One region of the Roseibium sp. R5 genome, then DNA from elsewhere that is predicted to be linked to it. Evidence: predicted binding sites of a transcription regulator. Region 1 holds the regulator's gene; each other region holds the start of a gene.
The links. Region 1 encodes LexA, which represses DNA repair genes until DNA is damaged. Its sites were predicted from a motif close to TGTTCNNNNTGTGTTCNG; they were not measured.
Positions count from the first base shown of each region.

Region 2: a site for LexA is predicted at 3,116-3,133, ahead of AC0J4F_RS00295 (PA0069 family radical SAM protein). Genes of this name have one in related genera too.
Region 3: a site for LexA is predicted at 4,891-4,908, ahead of AC0J4F_RS12300 (ATP-dependent helicase). Genes of this name have one in related genera too.

Region 1 covers NZ_CM146910.1:3,927,635-3,934,846, forward strand. Annotated here, with positions in the region: one part of gene AC0J4F_RS18355 (IS3 family transposase) at 1-879, opposite strand, end outside; one part of gene AC0J4F_RS18355 (IS3 family transposase) at 879-1,170, opposite strand; gene AC0J4F_RS18360 (hypothetical protein) at 1,248-1,667, opposite strand; gene lexA (transcriptional repressor LexA) at 2,120-2,833, shown strand; gene AC0J4F_RS18370 (ComEC/Rec2 family competence protein) at 2,903-5,395, opposite strand; gene gltX (glutamate--tRNA ligase) at 5,530-6,954, shown strand; gene gltA (citrate synthase) at 7,188-7,212, shown strand, end outside.
Region 2 covers NZ_CM146910.1:55,951-63,162, forward strand. Annotated here, with positions in the region: gene moaB (molybdenum cofactor biosynthesis protein B) at 1-31, shown strand, start outside; gene AC0J4F_RS00280 (Lrp/AsnC family transcriptional regulator) at 229-654, opposite strand; gene AC0J4F_RS00285 (saccharopine dehydrogenase family protein) at 968-2,026, shown strand; gene AC0J4F_RS00290 (glycosyltransferase) at 2,352-3,044, opposite strand; gene AC0J4F_RS00295 (PA0069 family radical SAM protein) at 3,221-4,285, shown strand; gene AC0J4F_RS00300 (ribonuclease HII) at 4,535-5,212, shown strand; gene AC0J4F_RS00305 (DUF3179 domain-containing (seleno)protein) at 5,219-6,604, opposite strand; gene AC0J4F_RS00310 (GNAT family N-acetyltransferase) at 6,802-7,212, shown strand, end outside.
Region 3 covers NZ_CM146910.1:2,641,534-2,648,745, reverse strand. Annotated here, with positions in the region: gene AC0J4F_RS12330 (TetR/AcrR family transcriptional regulator) at 1-320, shown strand, start outside; gene AC0J4F_RS12325 (YHS domain-containing (seleno)protein) at 473-964, shown strand; gene AC0J4F_RS12320 (IS110 family RNA-guided transposase) at 1,215-2,150, shown strand; gene AC0J4F_RS12315 (siderophore-interacting protein) at 2,280-3,077, shown strand; gene AC0J4F_RS12310 (hypothetical protein) at 3,139-3,645, shown strand; gene AC0J4F_RS12305 (transporter substrate-binding domain-containing protein) at 3,552-4,682, opposite strand; gene AC0J4F_RS12300 (ATP-dependent helicase) at 4,938-7,212, shown strand, end outside.

The DNA of each region.
Region 1 (7,212 bases):
GCTGATCCATTGCCCGACAGGTGATGTTCACATCACCGAGAGGGAGTTGGTTTTGTTCAATGCGCTGCCAGTAGATCACGGCAGGCGGTTTGCCGCCAAGGGCGGTGTGCGGACGCTTCTGGTTGTAAAAATTCATCCATTTTCGGACACTGTCCCGGGCCTGTGAGCCGGTTTCCCAAGCGTGCAGATAAACACACTCGTATTTGAGCGTGCGCCACAGCCGCTCGACGAAGATATTGTCGAGGAACCGTCCTTTGCCGTCCATCGAGATGCGCACGCCGATCCTCCGCAGCCGGTCTGTCCATGCAAACGAGGTGAACTGCGATCCCTGGTCCGTATTCATGATTTCCGGTGCACCGAATTTGTGGACCGCCTCGTTCAACGCCTCGACGCAGAAATCGGCCTCCAGCGTATTGGAGATCCGCCAGGCCAGCACCTTGCGGGTGAACCAGTCCATGATTGCCACGAGATACAAGAACCCACGGCGCATCGGCAAATACGTGATGTCAGACGCCCAAACCTGGTTCGGCCGCTCCACCCGCAATCCCTTCAACAGATATGGCCAGATCTTGTGTCCCTTGGCCGGCCTGCTTGTATTGGGCTTCTGGTAGATCGGCATCAGACCCATAAGCCGCATCAGCCGCCGGATCCGCTTTTCGTTCACCGGATGGCCTTCGTTCTTCAAGTGCCAGGTCATCTGACGGACGCCGAAAAACGGCGTCTCAAGGAACTGCTCGTCGATCTCGCGCATCAGCGCGAGGTTCATCTCGCTCTCGCCCTTCGGCGTGTAATAGAAAGACGAGCGCGAGATCGACAGCAGAGAACACTGCTTGCCGACCGACAGTTCGGGATGTCCCAGCTCGATCATGCCGCGCCTCACTTCACGCCCCAAGGCTTGAGCTTTCTGGACAAAAAATCGTTGGCGACGGCCAGCTCCCCGATCTTGGCGTGCAGCTCCTTCACCTGGTCCTCGTCAATCTCCGGCTTTCGTTTGCCGCCACGTTCAAACACGTCCGAGGCGCCTTCCAGCAGGGCACGCTTCCATTGATGGATCATGGTCGGATGAACCCCGAAGCGGCTCGCCAGTTCCGATACCGTCTCTTCGCCCTTCAACGCTGCCAGGGCGACTTTCGCCTTGAACTCCGGCGAGTGCTGCTTGCGTTTCGACATCTCTGATCTCCTTGTTCTCGAAGACCAGCAGACAACAAATCGTAGCTTACGTCAGTGTCCTAATTTCGGGAGGTAGCTCACTCCTTCGAAAAATCGTCGGGGCTTCCAAACATATTTGGAACGGCCACATCATATGAAATGTATTTGATTTGCCCCTGATGATCAGCGGCGAAGCGTGAAAACGACCGCGCCTGAATAATAGGAAATGCATCAACAGTGAATGGTTCTTCAGGCCCTTTATCTGAGAGATATCGAGCAAGTGATGCCAGAATAGGTACAGGCTGGCCAACATCTGCTGGACGGTTTTCGAACGCAACTTTCTGCCCGTCATCATGATGACGGGGGTCGATGAGTATAAGTGATGCTTGCCAAGAATCGTGTTTAGTTGGCGCCAACCCTTCCCACGGAGCGGTCCGCTCCTTTACTTCTTTGTCGCGGGCGATCCAACCGGTTATCAAAAAGTCCGGCAATCCTGTTTTGCCACTGTCTTCTGGCACGAAAAAGAAATCATTGCTTCGATGATCAAAAGTGAATTGCTTGGAAAAAACGTCCCGAAGCCACTATTCCCTACTAAATTCTGTACCATCTACCTTTCTGCGTTCAAATGCATCCTTTTGCCGCCCCGCCTTTAGCGATAGACGGAATAAAACAACTTCATAAAGACCTCCAACACGCCTCGAGCGCATTGGAGCAGAACAACACTAAAAAGTGTAGCAGATATTTGCGGTTGAGCTGGTAATGCCGTCATAACCAATTGTAGCACCTTACACCAAATTTGAGAATCATGTTTTGTTCACACATGTCTCAAGGGATTACATTCCCTAACAGCTACAGCAGAACAGTAAGAGAACGTTTACCCTTGCAGAACACAATGAGAACAGGTAGAATGTTCTCGATTTGTACTGAGCGATTCTCAGGCGAAACCAAACTCAGGGCGAGGAACCGCAGTATGCTGACGCGCAAGCAGTACGAACTGCTCATGTTCATTCACGAGAGACTGAAGGAAACGGGGGTTCCGCCGTCTTTCGATGAAATGAAAGATGCCCTGGATCTCCGCTCAAAATCCGGCATTCACCGACTGATAACCGCCCTGGAAGAACGCGGCTTCATACGCCGGCTTCCCAACAGAGCCCGCGCCATGGAAGTGGTCCGCTTGCCGGATTCAATCGCGCCGGGCCTGGGTGCGCCGCGTCCAAGGGGGAGCTTCTCGCCAGAGGTGATTGAAGGATCGCTCGGCAAACCGGCGCCAGCCCCTGCCCCCGCGCCAGAACCTGATGCAGCATCGACGGAAATACCGGTCATGGGCCGGATTGCGGCCGGTGTTCCGATCGAGGCAATCCAGACCCACAGCCACTCCATCAGCGTCCCGCCAGAACTCCTTGGCAAGGGTGAGCATTACGCTCTGGAAGTGCGCGGGGACTCAATGATTGAGGCCGGCATTTTGGACGGCGACACCGTCTTGATCCGCCGAACAGAAAGCGCGGACAGCGGCGACATCGTCGTGGCCCTTGTGGACGATGAGGAAGCGACACTCAAACGGCTGCGTAAAAAAGGCGCGTCGATCGCGCTTGAGGCCGCCAACCCCGCCTACGAGACGCGTATTTTCGGACCGGGCCGTGTCCGTGTGCAAGGGAAACTTGTTTCCCTGTTCCGCCGATACTGAAGCTTCGAGACTGGCAGGCATTTTCAAGAGTTGCCTGCTACTGCGGGTTTGTAGGTACTACCATCAGCTCTAGTCAGCAGATGCGCGCAAGCTTGAGCGTGTGACTGTGCCTTGCTTGTGCCACGGCCGCGGAGGCGTTGGCTTGGCGTATTTGACTGATTTTATTTGCGTTTGGCAAACAGCTGCGCTGGGAGCTCTGGTCCGTGCGGGTGTGGTTTGCGGCTGCGTTATCGGCGGCAACACCTCACTCTTTCTTTGAACTGCAGATTCTATTCTCACCCCGTTTTCGATCATCTGGTCTTTTGTTGAGGTGCCTGTTCGACACGCCTGGTCCAGCCAGATGGAAATGGCACCGCGCGCCTTTCTGATATCCTGGTCGAAAACGGCTACGTTGCAGGTTTCTGGCGCGATCATATCGGTCACGATCATATCTGCCTTTTGACAATCATAAAAAAGGGCATTCCGGGTCTTCGGTAGGGCGATGGTGATTGGAATCCGCTCCTCACCAACTTCTGCCCTTGCTGCGAACGCCTGGACAACACAGCCTAAAGGGTCACAAGCGCGCTGATCGTCTTTCATCTTGTGCGATTTAATCGTCTCGACCGAAACTCCCTCCCCTTCGAACCAAGTCTCAGTGGCAAAAGAACTTCTGGCGTTGGATAACGCTAAGGTCCCGTCGATATCCCGGGCAGCCAATTGAGACCCTGCTGCCGGAATATAGACATCCGGCGGGCGCGATATTACCGCGAGCGCAATTCCGGCAGGTGCGAGACCCAAACCGATCATCCGGAAACGGCCCGGGGCGAGCAGCAGGCCAAAGAAACCGGCCAATAAAACAGCGGCAGACAGTCCGGTCAGACTTCCCATTCGGCCGAAGTCAGGCGCGATCTGTTCTGTGAACTCCGCTATCTGGATCAGCACCGCCAGACCAGCGCTCATGACCTTGAGCGGGATTGCCGCCAAACCGAACGGCATCAGGACCAGTGCCACCACGCCCATTGGCATCACGATGATCGAAAAGACCGGCATGCCCAGCATGTTGCCGACCAGTCCGAAGGGCGCGATCCGGGAAAAGTGGTATGCACCGACAATGCCGGTTGCGATCCCGGCGACGAGGGCCGTCACGAACAAACCGGTGGCCCATTTTAGTGCGCCGGACAATAACCAAGAGAGCCCGTTTGCTGATGAGACAAGCAACCTTCTTCTCTTTTGATGCGACCGCCAAAGATCATAAACGGCGACCAGTGCGATCACGGCCGCAAACGACATCTGAAAACCTGGATAAAACAGGCGCTCCGGCGCGAGTAGAAGCAAGAACAGGCCGGCGATTGCGACCGATCGCAGCGTCAAACCCCGGCGTCCGGTCATGATCCCCAAAAAAACCAACGCAATCATAATGAAGGATCTTTGCGTGGCGACTGAAGCCCCGGACAGGAGAAGATAAAAAACTGCCGCGACAAGGGCGAGAACGGCTGAAACCTTGTGGATCGGCCAGCGCAACGCAAGGCCTGGGATAAGTGCTAGGGCGCCAAGACACACAGCATAAGCACCGCCTGCAAAGAGCGCCATATGCAGGCCAGAAATTGCCAGAATATGTGCCAGGCCGGCAGCCCGAAGGCTCTCTTCGGTCTTCTCATCAATACTGCTGCGATCGCCCACCAAGAGTGCAACCGCAAGAGCCGTTTCCGGGCCTTCCGGCAAAAGCGTAGATATCCGCGCTGCCAAGTGCTGGCGCAAAGCACTTACTTTGCGAACCAGCTGCAGAACGTGAGATTTCGGAGGTCCCGCGACGATCTCTGGCGCGCCGTAACTGAAGCCGCTTGCGCCTATACCGTCAAAATAGGCGCGGAAGGAAAAGTCATATCCGCCGGGCACCACAGGACCCATAGGCGGAAACAACCGGGCCCGGACTTTGATCCAGTCGCCGGGCGCAATGCCCGTATCTGCCGGTATGCGCAGCCGGACCCGGTTTGCAAACCGCCCCTCAGTATTTTCTCTGGCATCAACTTCTCTGACGCGGACCACAAGCCGCTTGCCGGACCGGGTTTCCTGCACCTTCAGGACGTCACCGCGCAACAGAACAGTCATCGGCTCCGCCAGCCGGGGTGCGTCCACTGCAGCTGTTCGGAGTGTTGCAATGCTGAGCCCTGCAAAAAGGGCGAGCAAAAGGGTCAAAATTCGCGGCAGCCCCGTTCGGATAGCGTGGGAGCCAGCAAAACCAGCTGATAAAACGAATAGCACACCAAGAACGAGCCAACTCGGCTCCTCAGGCAACAAGCTGTAGAGGAAAATCCCGGCGCTGAAGGAAAAGCCCGTCCACAAAAGACCCTGCTTTTGCCAAAACTGCTCCCAATCGTCCGCCGTTCCCGTCCAACCGGTGCGCTGATCAATTGACCGGTCTTTGTATTCTCTCCGGGCTCTCAGAAACGCGATCCAGGGCGACGCCTCGGCGGGCAGGTGCCTGCTATCCGTGTTTGACGATATAAATGAAGGGTCACTGACCGGAGCGCCGGGGACAGCCCAGTTGTCATCATCAGCGTCTGGTTTCGCCTCCCGTGCCACCCGCGCTCCTTCTGCCGGGTTTAACGATCGCAGCAAAGCCTATTTTGCCATAGGCTTGCCTATGCTAAGACCGCGCCACTATCCGTCAGGCGCAGACCCGCGCCTCATTCTGACAGAGACTTTCAAAAAGCACCATGGCACAAGATATCGTCACGCGTTTCGCCCCATCCCCGACCGGGTTTCTCCATATTGGCGGCGCCCGCACCGCTCTCTTCAACTGGCTCTTCGCCAAGCATCACGGCGGCAAGATGCTGCTGCGCATCGAAGACACAGACCGGGCCCGCTCCACACAGGAAGCGGTCGATGCGCTGATGGATGGCCTTTCGTGGCTTGGTCTTGACTGGGACGGCGAACCGATCTCCCAGTTCTCCCGGGTCGACCGCCACAAGGAAGTTGTTGACCAGATGCTGGAAAACGGCACGGCTTATCGGTGTTACTCAACCCCGGAAGAGGTCGAGGCCATGCGCGAAAAGGCCCGCGCCGAAGGACGCCCGCCGCGCTATGACGGCACCTGGCGCGATAAGGATGCGTCCGAAGCCCCCGAAGGCATTGATCCGGTGATCCGGCTGAAGGCTCCGCAAGACGGCGAAACGGTCGTGGACGACATGGTTCAAGGCCGTGTGGTGATCCCGAACAAGGATCTTGATGACTTTGTTCTCCTGCGATCTGACGGCACGCCGACTTACATGCTGGCCGTGGTTGTCGACGATCACGACATGGGCATCACGCATATCATCCGCGGTGTCGACCATCTGACCAACGCCGCCCGTCAGACGCTGATTTTCAATGCCAACGGCTGGGACGTGCCGAAAATGGCGCATATCCCGCTGATCCACGGGCCGGACGGTGCCAAACTTTCCAAACGCCACGGCGCGACCGGAGCCGAGGCCTACCGGGCCCTCGGTTATCTGCCGCAAGCCATGCGCAATTACCTCGCGCGCCTCGGCTGGAGCCATGGTGATGAAGAGATCATGTCACTTGAGGACATGATCAAATGGTTCGGCATGGATGCCGTTGGTCAGTCGGCAGCGCGCTTCGATTTCAAGAAGCTGGAAAATCTCAATGGCCATTACATGCGTGCAACCGACGATGCTGAACTGCTGGAGCATTGGAAGGTCTACCTTGCCCATGCGGACGATGGGGCAGCTGTCTTGGAATGGGTGTCGGACGCGGCCAATGCCCAAACGGCTCTGACCGCCCTTCCCGGCCTGAAGGAACGCGCAAAGACACTTGTCGAATTGACTGACAGCGCCTCCTACCTGTGGCGCCAGCGTCCGCTCGAGAATGACGAGAAGGCGATCAAGATCCTCACAAACGACGCCCGGGCGATTCTGGGCGATCTGAACGGCGTGCTTTCTGGCGTTGCTGACTGGCAAGCGGAACCGCTGGAGACGGCTGTCAAAGCCTATGCGGAAGACAAGGATCTGAAACTCGGCAAAGTCGCCCAGCCACTGCGCGCTGCTCTCACCGGCCGGGGCACCTCCCCTGGTATTTATGACGTGCTGGTTGCGCTCGGCCGCGACGAATCCCTCGCCCGGATTGCCGATCAGGCTGCCTGACGCAAGGGCGAGCAAAGGACAGGCGCGTTTTGCTGCAGCGCGCCGGTTTATTGTCAAACATCAACATGTCGGCCTTTGACCAAAGCGTTATACGCTGCTGCTTGCGGCAGTGCGGCAAATGGGCTAGGCAAGACGCGACCATTCCTCCAGCACAGTCTGGCCGCCTCATTTGGGTCTTGCATCCAAGGCCCGTGGCTCGGCAGTGCAAGGGTAACAAATAGGGGGTTTTCTGAATGGCCGACAACAACGCCAAGCTCA
Region 2 (7,212 bases), 1.4 Mb from region 1:
TCTGAAGCGCGGCAAACTGCAAGAAGCCTGAGGCCACCGACTGCGACTGAAGTGCCATTCTCAAGACAATTCGGCGAAGATCCCCGATCTGGGGGCGTGATCGTCCGGAGGTCCCGGCTCAAGGCCGGGACGGCAGCAAGTCTCAAGAAACAAGAATTCGCCCTTCGTCCACCGACCGCCCATGTGCAGGCCGGGATGGCCAAGCTAGTTACCTTTGGGCTGTAACGCTTAGCGCTTTCCAGCGGAGGCCAAACGTATATGGCTTTGGGTTTCCGCCACCTCCGGCAAGGCGCGGATTTGGTCGAGAGTCTGATCGAGGATCTTCAGTGAGCGGACACGCAGCTCGGCGACCAAATCAAACGCACCGCTGAGCGTGTGAATGTCGGTGATCGCATCGATCCGCCGGAGCGCGGCTTGCGTTGCCCGGCCATCGTCCGCCTTCAGCCGGATCAATGTGAAGGCGCTGATCTGGTGGTCTTCTTCCGACTGTCCGAGCTCAACGGTGAACCGGTGTATGACCTTCTGGTGCAAGAGACGGTCGATCCGGTTCTGCACTGTGCCCCGCGACACTTGAAGTGCTGCCGCCAAATCCGTGACAGAAGCACGGGCATCGCGCGTCAAGAGATGAAGCAGGCGGTGATCCAAGTCATCCATGATTACTTCTCATTTATTGTCTTCGGCCAGCATCAATGGCCCGTCCATGTGCTGTGCCGGACACAGTGCAACGGAGATCCGGGACCAGGGTCGAAACGAAACCGGCCCCGGCTCGTGGCCGGGGCGGCGCCTTGTCTCCAGTAGCCATTCTGTCATTATACTCTCGTTTTGTAAGAATTTTTGACATTTTGATTGACACGGACACACGGCTTAATGCGGTCCAACAGCTTCCTGGCGGGAAGCGGATAGTTGATTGCTGTGGTGACTGAGCCGGCCCAGCCTTGGGGCCAGTCATAAGCCAAGGGGGAAATTTATGAAGAAAATAGCAGTGCTCGGATTGGGTAAGGTCGGCGCTTTGGCGGCTCGGCTGTTGCACGACTCCGGCTTCGAGGTTCATGCCTATGACCAGCATGCGCCCCGCGAAGACCTGCCGTTTTCTGTACAGTCTGCAGACTTGAAGGCCTATGATGGCCTGCTGCAAATGTTCAAGGGCGTCGATGCCGTCCTCTCCTGCCTGCCCTATCAGCTCAATGTCGGTGTTGCGACGGCCGCCCATGCGACCGGGATCCATTATTTTGATCTGACTGAGGATGTGCCGACCACCAAGGCGATCATCGAGATGAGCGAAACCGCCAAGGGTCTCATGGCCCCGCAATGCGGTCTGGCGCCCGGGTTTGTTGGCATCGTTGGCGCCAAACAAATCGGCGACTTCGACGACTGCCGGTCCTGCCGGATGCGTGTCGGCGCGCTGCCGCAAAACCCGACCGGGCTAATGGGCTATGCCTTCAACTGGTCCCCGGACGGGGTCGTTAACGAGTACCTCAACGACTGTGAAGTGATCGAGGATGGCGTACGCAAGTGGGTCTCGCCGATGGAGTGGCTGGAAACGATCTACATCGACGGCATGAAGCTGGAGGCGTTCACCACCTCCGGCGGACTTGGCACCATGTGCGAGACCTATTTGGGCAAGGTCGCCAACATCGACTACAAGACCATGCGCTATCCCGGCCATGCCGAATTGATGAACTTCTTCTTCCACGAGCTCCTCATGCGTGAGCGCCGTCAGGAAGCCGGGGAAATTCTGGTGCACGCCAAACCACCAACCGACAATGATGTCGTCTATGTGCATGTGGCGTCCGAAGGCACCATCGACGGCCGCCCGCGCCGGGAGGAATTCGTGCGGGCTTACAAACCGATAGAGATCGGCGGCCAGATGCGCACGGCGATTGCCTGGACCACATCAGCCTCTGTCGTTGCAGTCATCGAGATGGTCCGGGACGGCGCCTTGCCGGCAACCGGTTTCCTGAAGCAGGAAGACATTCCGCTGGATGCGTTTTTGAAAACCCGCACCGGTTCGCTCTACGCAGCGTAAGTCCCTTTCCCCAGACCAAAGCCCTTCTTCAACATGAGCCCCTGCGTAGGCAGGGGCCCAGTAATCACCACCGCCAGGGACGAAAAAACCTTAAGGCCTCAGAATACTGGATCCCTGCTTTGGCACGGATGGCACCATTTGTCTGCTTTCTACTGTCTAAGGAAGCCTTGCTTCACTGTAGTCAGCACCGCAACGCGATCGAGGTGCCTTCTCGGACGAAGCAACGCGGAGATCCGGGATCAGACACGAAGCATCTTCGGTCCCGGCTCGGCACCGATATTACGGTGGGACTCGCAAGTCTGAAGCGATCTGTACTGGCTGCCGATTACCCGTGTAGCTTGACCGCAAGGCTTGTTGGAACACGAAGGGCGCCGACGGCAAAGCGCGCCAGAGCCTGGCGCAGGCCGCTGGCATGGCCAGCTGCGCCCGGCTCACCCGCGGATACGGCTGCCGCGCGCAAAAACACCATGCGGCTGCGGCCGATGCGTTTTGCAAGGTCCAGATCTTCCATTTCGGGCAACGGCCGGTGGCCACCAAGCTTTTCGTAGAACTGGCGGGAGATCAGAAGGCCCTGATTGCCGTAGGGCATGCCAAGCAGCTGGCTGCGCACTGAAGCTGCCTTTTCCGACAACCTGGGACCAAGCCCGAAGGCCTCGTAGCGCAAGCGGAAGGCTGCAGCCGTCTTTGGCCCTTTCGGGGTGCGCCCCGCCCGCTCGATGAACGCCTGCGCTTCGTGATGCCAACCGCTTTCCAAAAGAGTTTCAGGCTGCAGGAACAACAGCCAGTCGCCGCGTTTGGCAACACTTGCGCCATGTGCGAGGCGCTCGCTGCGCGGCCCTTTGCGCGTCACAAACGTGCAGCCTGCCGCGTCGGCGACCATCGCCGTGTTATCGGTCGATCCGCCGTCCACAACGACAACTTCCCGAACAACACCCTCGGCGGCAGCCGGCACCAAGGCAGCCAGTGCGTGAACAAGGTCGAGTTCTGCGTTTTCAGTCGGAATTATGACACTAATCATGACCCTTTCTATGACATGAAATTTTCGAAAGTGCGAGAGAAGGGGCTTGTTCGGCGCCGGATTCTAGATAATGTTCTTGTATTGTTCTCATAAAGAGTCGGCAGTCTATGACACTTGCACCCCCTATTTCTTCTGCTTCTGCTCAATTGGCGCCCGATACGGCGGATCTGAGCCATATGGCGGCCGACCGGCGCCGGGGGCGTGCGGCCGCAACGAACCGCTCGGGGCGGTTCGAACCCTTATCGAAAGAAGCCTTTGACGACGGTTGGGACAGCCTCGATCAATTGCCACCTCTCAAGACAGAGGTACAGGAAGAACGCGCGCGGACGATCATCACCCGCAACGAGTCACCGGACATTTCCTTCGATCGCTCGATCAATCCTTATCGTGGCTGCGAGCATGGCTGCATCTATTGTTTTGCAAGGCCCAGCCACGCGTTTATGGGCCTCTCACCCGGGCTGGACTTTGAAACCCGGCTCTTTGCCAAACCCAACGCTGCAGCGCTTCTTGAGCGGGAGCTCTCCAAGCCGGGGTATCAGCCCAAGGTCATTGCCATCGGCACCAACACCGATCCCTACCAGCCGATGGAACGCAGCTACAAGCTGATGCCGGAGATCCTGGAAGTGCTGGAGGCCTGCGGCCACCCGGTCGCCATCGTCACCAAATCAGCGCTCGTGACACGGGACATCGACATTCTGTCGCGGATGGCCGAGCGCAATCTGGTCAAGGTGGCCTTGTCGATCACGACGCTCGACAAAAAGCTGTGCCGCGCCATGGAACCCCGCGCATCCGCGCCGCACAAGCGTCTCGCAGCGGTCAAAGCCTTGAGCGAGGCTGGCATTCCGACCTCCGTCATGATGGCCCCCATCATACCTGCGCTGACGGACAGTGAAATTGAGACCCTTTTGGAGGCAGCTGCTGAGCACGGGGCCAGCGAAGCGGCCTTTATTCTGCTGCGCCTGCCTCTGGAAGTGTCGGAACTCTTTCGCGACTGGCTTTTGCGGGAACGCCCGGACCGCTACCGCCACGTGATGAACCTGATCCGCTCCATGCGCGGCGGCAAGGACTATGACGCCAAATGGGGCGAGCGCATGCGCGGGCGCGGCCCCTATGCCGACCAGATTGCCAAACGCTTCTCGCTCACCGCCAAACGGCTCGGCCTGAATTTGCGCAGGAAAAAGCTGTCCACCGAGCATTTTATCCAGCCGCAAAAAGGCGGCGTGCAGCTGGACTTGTTCTGAGCGGATAAAAGGAGGCCCAGCTCTCCGCTGTCATCCCGGCCTCCGAGCCGGGATCTACTCGCCGCTCCACGCGCCGCTGCTTCGTTAGACTCTTTCAGATGCTCTAGAAACGATTGGATCCCCGATCTCCGCATTGCTGCGTCGGGGATGACAGCAGTAAAGCAGGCAAGGAACCCAGAAGCTGGATTTACCCGCCATCTGTTGCCGCCAAATAGATAGGCCGGGCAAAGCTTGCTTGATTTGTTGGATTTGGCCCCACATTCTGCGCCCATGACCAAGACACCCTCCCTCTTCGACCTCGCATTCCCAGACAGTCCCGACCTTAAAATCGAGAAAAAACACGCCAAGTCCTTTGACGGCATGCTGTGCGGGGTCGATGAGGCTGGTCGCGGACCATGGGCGGGTCCTGTGGTGACGGCGGCGGTTATCCTGAACTATGCAAATGTGCCGGCCGGACTGAACGATTCCAAAAAGCTGACTGAGGCCAAACGGGAAACCCTGTTCGGTGAAATCCTCAAAACAAGCTGGGTGTGCGCGGCGAGTGCCTCCCCTGCCACCATTGACCGATTGAACATCCGGGCGGCGACACTGAGCGCCATGGTGAGGGCGGTGAACGGGCTGCCGAAAGTGCCGCAATATGTACTCATCGATGGCCGCGATGTGCCACCTGGCCTCACGCAGCCTGGGCAGGCACTGATCAAGGGCGATGGCCGCTGCCTGTGTGTCGCCGCGGCCTCAATCGTCGCCAAGGTGCTGCGAGACCGCATGATGGTCGCCTTGGAACCCGAGTTCCCCGGCTATGGCTTTGCTCAGCACAAGGGATACGGCGTTCCAGCACACCAAGCAGCCTTGGATACCCTGGGGCCAACGGCGCACCACCGGATGAGCTTCAAGCCCGTCCGGCTGGCCGCCGGAGTTCCCGGATAGGGTTAATCAGCCGTCCCAAAGATCTGTACCGGGGTAGAACTGAGACCACGCGAACCAGAACGCCTCATGGCTGCCAAGGTCCGCGCCATCCTCACCAACAGCCCGGATACCACCGGCATCCAGTTCCAGACGTACATTCTCAACGCGGATCTCGGTCCCTTGTTTGAGAGCGGCGAAAGCCTTGCTGCGCTGAAAAGCAACCGGCTGTCCGGACGCCGTGACTATGCCGATGATGTCCTCATGCACGGGCAGCCGGGGATCGACATCACCGATCGGGAAGATTGGTCCATTGGCGTCCCGGCCATTGCGGAAATCGAAGTCCCGGCCAAGCGCTAGCGCTTCCACCAATACGGTTGTTTCCGGGTGCGCCTTCTTCCACGTACCCCAATCAGTCGTCACGACGCTGACCTGTTTTAGCTTCAGGTTCTTCTCCGCAAGCGGGCCAGTCACCGCGGTGCCGAGGAACGTATCGAAGACCGAGTAGGTGTTGACGTCATACATCACCTTGTTGGACCGAATGAGCAGCCCGGAGGTTCTCAGGACCGGCCGCTCAATTCCCTCCGGCAGCTCATCCGTCAGATAGGCCTGCGCAGCGCCACATAAGGTGCAGTATGGAATACCCAGTGTCCGGCCGCCGAGGGTGTCATTCACCATCTCGCGCACTTCCATGATCCGTCTTGGATAGGCGCGGTAGTCACCGTTCACACCGATCCCAAAAACGATATCGCTGTCCTTGAGCCAGGTTGCGTCTTCAGCGCTGCTGACTTCCGGATTGTCCACGGCCGGAATGCAGTTGCACTGATTGTCGGTCTGGTCATACGGGCGGTCATCAATCAGGACCCCGCCCCAGGACACCAGCCGCCAATCAATATCGCCCTCGACAAAGATCCGGTCCCAGCCGGGTACGATCGTTGTGAAGATCTCACGCTTGGAGGCAAGATAATCGGGCGGTGCGGGAATATCCCAGGCCATGAGATGATCGGTCACCACGCCCCAACTGTTGCGCAGCGGGATCTGTTTGCCCAGCAGTTCGGACGCGGCTTCGCTCAAGGCCTGGTTCAGCTGCGGGCCGGTTGCAAACCGCATCAAATCACTGATGATCCAGACCAGGCGCGGATCTTTGGATGCAGCGACCTCGGCGAGCGCCAGGCTTTGGTCCCGTCCCCAACCCGCATGGGTCACCGGGTCTACAAGCGCCATTTTCACGGCCCGTTTCAGATCTTCGGACAGCGGGCCATCCGGTATCGCGGGAGGGGTGCCGAATTTTTCAATCACGTAGTCTGGAAGGGGCGCGCGCTCCTGAGCTTGGGCAAGTCCGCCGCCGACAAGTGACAACAGCGGTATGAGCGCTGCAATAAGGATATGTGCAAAAGCTCGATGAGACGATTTCATGGCGGCGCCTTTCCTGAAAACCCCAATCAACCCCGCCGACTGGACCGCGGTGGCATTGCATGACCGGCGCCTTGCTTGGTATCACCTCAAGTGAATTGCCTTAGGCGACGTAACCCGATGAGGATGGCTTGAGTGGCCAATCCTATCGAATCACGACGCATCAGAAGATTTTGAGATCACAATCCGGCGAGAGGGAAATGGACGTCGAAATCACAGTCGCAGACAAAAGCGATGCGCAACAAATCCTCGAACTTCAGAAAATAGCCTTTCACAAAGAAGCAGCGCTAAACGGCGACATGCAGATCGCCCCGATGGTTGAGGCCCTCGCCGATACAGAGTCTGCTTTTACCACGCATGTTTTTCTGATCGCCCGGAAGGGATCCGACATCATCGGGTCGGTCCGGGTCCGCGCTGAGGCCGACACATGTCATATCGGCCGGCTGTTTGTGGCTCCCGAACATCAGGGACGGGGTATTGGCCGGCAGCTCTTCATCGCAGCGGAACAGAAGTTTCCCTCCGCCGGTTCCTACCGGCTGATTACCGGCAAGTTGAGCTCCGGCAACATCCGGCTTTATGAAAGCCTTGGCTATCAGGTGACCGGCGAGATG
Region 3 (7,212 bases), 1.3 Mb from region 1:
GCTATCGGGGAGCCTTGAACAGTGACCTTGGCAAGGCACTGCTGCAGGTGCGGGCTTTCCCAGAGTTCCGATCATTAATCTTCGAATTTGCGGATGAGATCCGGTTTCACATCCGCCAGTGTTTGATCGCGACACCGTTTGAGCAGGACCTTCAGGCGAAAACCACGCTAATCCTGGGACTCATTTGGCAAGACCTGTTTGATCTGCATTTCGGGCGCGGCGGGCTGGATGACACTGGATTGGAAAGCGCGATCTATTTGCTTTTGGGGCTGACTGCCCCCCGATCCTCTGCGGAACAGTCGCCGCTCCCCGGATTGTGAGCCACGGCAGAGTGCCAAGGCGTTCACGGATTCTGGCGGTGTGCTTTCGTCTCTGTGAACAAGGGTGATTGGTGTTTGGCAGCGGTCATGGCCATTCTCCAGACACCGGGCGCGAATATGTGCCTCAACTCAAAAACCTTCCGGAGTTCTCGATGCCGCTTTACACCTCGAAATCCGTGCTTCTTGGCCTCACAGCTCTTTTTTCCGTCACCGGCTTTGCCGTGTCGGCTGACGAAATCACCACCTTTACCAAGAACGGCGCCGCTATCGGCGGCACCGATCCGGTTGCCTACTTCACCCAAGGCAAGCCGGTCGCCGGTTCTGATGAGTACACGTTCCAATATGACGATGTGACCTGGAAGTTTTCGTCCGCTGAAAACCGGGATAAGTTCGCCGCCGATCCGGTGAAATACGCGCCGCAATACGGCGGTTTCTGCGCCTTCGGCCTGAGCAAGGGCTTCAAAGTGCCGGTCATCCCGGAGGCCTGGAAAATTGTCGATGGCAAGCTCTACCTCAACAACAGCGTTGCCGTTCAAGAGCGGTTTGAAGGCAACACCGCGGAATACATCAATGACGCTGACCTGAACTGGGACATCGTGAAAGACACGAAACCGGAAGACCTGAAAGAACCGATCATCCGGTAACTTCAAGTGCCATTCTCAAGATCGAGCCCGCCAATTCGGCGGGCTTATACATTATGAGGCCGGAGCATGGTTTGATGCTCCGGCCTCTTTGTCATTGAGGTATGGCCTTACCTTTATGACGGTGTGTGAAGTGGTTGAGCCCTTGCGGGCATGAACCTTGCGTTCGCAAAAAAGCAGAACCCTTCACACACTTGAGGCTTCGTCGAACCGTTGAGAGAGCTTCGCGCTCGCGTATAAGGGAGACCAAGCCATGCCTTATGCTAGCCGTTTTGTCGGCATCGACATATCAAAATCCACGTTTGACGTTTGCGTTCTGCCCGATGAGCAGCGTGCGAGTTTCACCAACACGGAGGAAGGGATCGATGCATTCCTGACCTTTCTCATGCGGTTCAACTCGATAGAACGGCTGATCCTGGAGCCGACCGGCGGCTATGAGCGTGCCGTTGAGGCTGCCCTTCTGGCGGTTGGCCGGCCAGTTGCCAAGGTGAACGCCAAGCAAGTCCGGCAATTTGCCCGGGCCTGTGGCCAGCTCTCCAAGACCGACAAGATTGATGCCTTCATTCTGGCCGACTATGGCCAACGCCTGGAGACACGCCTCCTCACTCCCAGCTCCGCGGCCCAGACCCTGCTCAAGGAGCTGGTTCAAAGATACCGGCAACTGAGCCATATGATCGTTCAAGAAAAGAACCGCAGGGAAAAGCAGACCGGCAGGACGATAGCCTGGATCGAAGAAAGTCTGCGCTTTTTGACCAATCAGCGCCAGGCTGTTATCGACGACATGGAGCTTTGCATCAGGTCGGACCCGGCACTTGCCCAAAGGGCCAATGTTCTCATGTCCCTCAAAGGCATCGGTCTAAGAACAGCTTGCTTCCTGCTGGCCGACTTGCCGGAGCTGGGGAGCTTGTCCAAAGGACAGGTCGCCAAGCTCGTCGGCGTGGCCCCGCTCAACAAGGATAGCGGCCTCATGCGGGGCAAACGCATGATCTCCGGTGGACGGCGGCAAATCCGAGATGCTCTCTACGTCGCAGCTCTGCCAGCCATCCGCTTTGATCCGGTCATGAAGGCCTTCTACAAACGCCTCAAAACAAATGGAAAACCGTCAAAGGTCGCCCTCGTCGCCGTCATGCGAAAAATGATCATCATTCTCAATGCAAGGCTAAAAGAAACGATGATGGTCTCCGCTTGACTACCAACACCGTTGCTTTTTCATATGCCGTCTGACACGCTGTTTCCTCTCACGAAACAATGACGCCTTTAAAAACCCGTCGGGCAATGCTAAATGCTGAGTATTGAAGTCAGCATTTAAAGGTTCCTCATGGCCGCCCTGCCGAAACGCAAGCCCCGCTTTCTGACCGTCAAGTCGGCCGTGTATTTAAGCCCGCACATGATCCGTGTGACCTTTGCCGGACCCGAACTAGAAGGGTTTCCGCTTCATCAGGAAGGGGCAAATTGCAAGCTGGTGCTGCCGTGTGACGGTGAAAGCCGGGAAGACTTCGAAGCATATTTTGGTCCCGATGGACCTGAAGAGAAGGTCCACCCGGTCAGGACCTATACCGTGCGCGCCTACCGGCCGGACAGTCTGGAACTCGACATCGATTTTGTCGCCCATGGCGACAACGGACCGGCAACCCGCTGGGCCCAATCCGCCAAACCCGGATCGTTCCTCGGCTTCTTCGGGCCAAGTCAGAAGAAGATCAAGGAATTCTACGCCGATTGGTATCTGGTGGCCGCGGACCTCTCAGCCATGCCGGTTGCCGAAGCCGTTCTGGAGCAGATGCCGCAGGACACGAAAGGCGTGGCCCTTTTTGAAGTGCCGTCCAAAGACGATATCCGGGAGATTGTGGTCCCAAGCAACATCGAAATCCACTGGCTGATCCATGAGGATCCGCATGTCGCGTCCACCGCACAGCTCGACTTCATAAGGTCGATGGCGTGGCCGGACGGCGTCGTGCAAACCTGCATTGCCGGGGAAAGCTCGGTCATCCGGTCGATCCGCGATCATCTGCACAACACCCGGCAGGTACCGCGAAAAGACACCTACATCTCCGGCTATTGGAAAATCGGCCTTGTTGAAGACGAGCACCAGAAAATGAAACGGGCGGAAGCCGCCTGACACCCCTTTCGATCTGGCAGGCTGCTGAGCGCGTAGTCTCTTCAGGTGACGGAGAGGTGCGATGGCCCGGTATTACGTGTCAGTGACCGGTTTGCGGTTGAAGAGGTGGTTTCATGCCCTGCGCTTCTGGCGGCACGCGATCCCGAGCTTCAATCAGGCAACAGCCGCTGATGGCAACGTTTTGACCGACACACGGACCGTGCGCGGCGTCCATCACACCTTGACCGTCTGGACGAGTGAAACGGCGATGAAACGCTATCTTTATCGCGGAGCGCACCGCAAGGCGATCAAGGCGTTTTCAACAATCGCAACTGGAACGACATGCGGCTTCCACACTGACGACATTCCATCCTGGGAGGTCGCTCTTGAATACTGGGAGCGCCATGGACGGGACTACGAGACGCCGACAATGGACAGCTCGCGTAGCCCCTTGTCCAAACTTATCGCTCTGGCCAAGCTGGAACCCGGCAACAGCTATTCCCGCGGCCCGAGATACTCCACCCGCAGATCTTCAACTTTTCCAGCTTCCTTGGCCGCGAGCAGCTCAATGTTGATCGTGCGGGTGTAAGGGCTGCGCAGCGACAGGGCAAACCCGTATTTGTTCGGATCAAAGAGCGGCCCAACCACCTCCACATCCGCGTTGGGATTGGTGTGATCGTAGTACTCCAGTGTCGGTGCATCGCCGACAAACGCGTCAATTTCGCCATCGCTCAATGCTTCAACAGCCTCAACGAGGCCATCAAAAGCAATCACCGACCATCCCTGCTCGCGTGAATAGTCTTCGCCGACACTGCCGTCGAACACACCGACGACCTTGCCCGGCAAGTCGGCGACACTCTGGATCTGATTGTTGAGCGACAAGGTGGTCATGACGCTTGTGACGGAAGACGTAATGAACGCCATCACCGCTAAACCGCACACCAGCCAGATCGCTTGCCACACACGCCCGATCCAACCAAAAAGGTTCTTGCGCGATGGCGCCTTGCCGGAGGTCACGACAGACATCACCGAGTAAAAACTGTCCGCCAGTCCATCCGGCCATTTTTGCGAGAAGGACTTGTCGAACCGGCGGTCAAAAAGGGTCATCAAAAGCGTGGCCACCACAATTACAAACGCGAGCCAGCCGTAGGCCTTCAGGAAACCTGCCTCCTGAAGCCCGTTGACCACTTCCCAGAAGCTGGTCGAGCCCGCAGAGCCGACCATGATGCGCAGACCTGAATCGAACCAGGGCTGGGTGAAATCCATTTTCTCCAAACGCGCCTTGGTGATGGTCAGGTTCGAGATCGCAGCATCTGTTTGCCCCTCCGCAGTCGCGTCGATCAAGGCCCGCACATTGGGGTAAGGCTCGTACTGATATTCAAGGCCGGCAGCAGCTGCGAGCTCTTCCCAAAGCTCGATCGCCATGCCGGTATATCCGTCAGCCGTTTGCATCACGAACGGCGGGCTCACCCGAACGCCAACCGTCAGCGGCGCTTCGCCGCTCGCCGCTTCAGGTGCTTGGCCTGCCTCCTGCGCGGCACCGGGCGATACAACCAGTATCATTGCACTGATCAGCGCTATGATCGGGAACACGGAACGCAAAAAGACACGATAATTCAGCAGCATGGTTCCCCCAAGACAAGGACGCAAAGACGAATGCGTCCAGACGTTACAACCTAAAGGGTAAAACAGTCGCAAACGCCTTTGTGATGCCTTTGCAATCGAGTAGTTTGGCTACTGGGTCCCGGCCTGCGCCGGGATGGCTGAAAACTGTCGGGGTTCACGAGAACTATCCCCACCAAATCCGCCTATCGCGTCTCGCCAGCGCCGCATTTGTTGCTATATTGTTCTCCAAAGCGCTTTTAACCGGACCGATAAACCATGACCGACCCGGACGGGTATGACGATCCCTTTGACGATCCTTTTCAACCCATCGGGACGCGGGCGGAAGCTCCACCTGTTGCGCCACCACCTGGCGGCGGCATTGCAGCACGGGCCATGGCGGCCCGCCGGGCGCCCGACTATCTGACTGGTCTCAATCCCGAACAGCGCCTTGCCGTGGAAACGACCGAGGGGCCCGTGCTGGTTCTAGCGGGTGCCGGCACCGGCAAGACCCGGGTTTTGACCACCCGGATCGCGCATATCCTGGCGTCCGGCCTGGCACGTCCACATGAAATTCTGGCCGTGACCTTCACCAACAAGGCCGCTCGGGAAATGAAGGACCGCATTGCCGGGTTTGTCGGCGGCAATGTGGAGGGCATGGCCTGGCTCGGCACATTCCACTCCATCTGCGTCAAAATCCTTCGAAAACATGCCGAACTGGTGGGTTTGAAATCCGGCTTTTCCATTCTGGATACCGACGACCAGATCCGCCTGATCAAACAGATCATTCAAGCTGAAGGGCTCGACGACAAGCGCTGGACCGCCCGCGCCTTTGCCAACATGCTCGACGGCTGGAAGAACCGGGCCCTGACGCCGGACCAGGTACCGGAGGGAGAAGCGCGCGCCTTCGCGAACGGCAAGGGCCGCAAGCTCTATCAGGAGTATCAGGAACGTCTGTCGATCCTAAACGCCGCCGATTTTGGCGATCTCTTGCTCCACGTCATCACGCTGTTCAAGACCCGCCCGGATGTGCTTGCCGATTATCAGCGCCGCTTCCGCTACATGCTGGTGGACGAGTATCAGGACACCAACATTGCCCAGTATTTGTGGCTGCGCCTCCTGGCCCAGGGCAATCCGAATGTCTGCTGTGTAGGTGATGACGATCAGTCGATTTATGGCTGGCGCGGGGCAGAGGTCGACAACATCCTGCGTTTCGAGCACGACTTCAAGGGCGCGGAAGTGATCCGTCTGGAGCGCAATTACCGCTCCACAAGCCATATTCTGGCCGCCGCTTCGCATCTGATCTCCTTCAACGAAGGCCGCCTCGGCAAGACGCTTTTTACCGACTTTCACGAACCGGATCATGACCTTGTGTCCGTTGCCTCGGTATGGGATTCAGAAGAAGAAGCCAGGACGATTGGTGATGAAATCGAGGCGCTGCAGACCAAAGGTCACGCGCTCAACGAGATGGCCGTTCTGGTCCGCGCCTCCTTCCAGATGCGCGAGTTCGAGGATCGATTTGTCACGCTCGGCCTCAACTACCGTGTCATTGGCGGTCCGCGCTTTTATGAGCGTATGGAAATCCGCGATGCCATGGCGTATTTCCGCTGTGTCATGCAGCCGGCGGACGATCTGGCGTTCGAGCGGATCGTCAACACGCCGAAACGCGGCCTTGGGGATGCCACGCTAAAGCTTGTGCATGAACTGGCGCGAGCCAAACGTATCCCATTGATGCAGGCCGCCAGTCAGCTGATCGATTCCGAAGAGCTGAAACCCAAGCCGCGCAATTCGTTGAAAACTGTGCTCGACAATTTCGAGCGCTGGCGGCGCCAGCTCGACAGCATGAAGCACACGGACCTCGCCGAGATCATTCTGGATGAAAGCGGCTACACGGAAATGTGGCGGCAGGACCGCTCAGCCGAAGCCCCGGGCCGTCTGGACAACCTGAAAGAACTCATCCGCTCCATGGAAGAGTTTGAATCCATGGCCGGGTTCCTGGAACACATCTCCCTCGTTATGGACCGCGACAGCGCAGATGCACAGGACGCCGTCTCGATCATGACGCTGCACTCCGCAAAGGGCCTGGAGTTTGACACGGTTTTCCTGCCCGGCTGGGAAGAAGGCCTTTTCCCGCATCAGCGGGCGCTGGATGAGAGTGGCCGGGCGGGACTGGAAGAGGAACGCCGCCTCGCCTATGTCGGCATCACCCGCGCCAAGAAACGGGCGAAGCTCTACTTTGCCTCCAACCGGCGCATTCACGGCCAATGGCAGTCGAGCATTCCATCAAGGTTCCTCGATGAACTGCCAACTGAACACGTTGAAATCGCGGAAGCCTCATCAAACTACGGCGGGTATGGCGGTGGCGGCTATGGTCCGTCGCGCTTCGACCGTCAGGATGCCTTTGAGACCGGCAGCTATTCGACGCCCGGCTGGCAACGCGCGCAGCGCGCGCGCCAATCCTCGAACGGGTTTTCAGACGGCGGCGGACGGGGCTACCAATCCGCGCGTCAAAAACGCCAGGGACCGCTCACGATTGAAGGGGAACTGGTTGCCA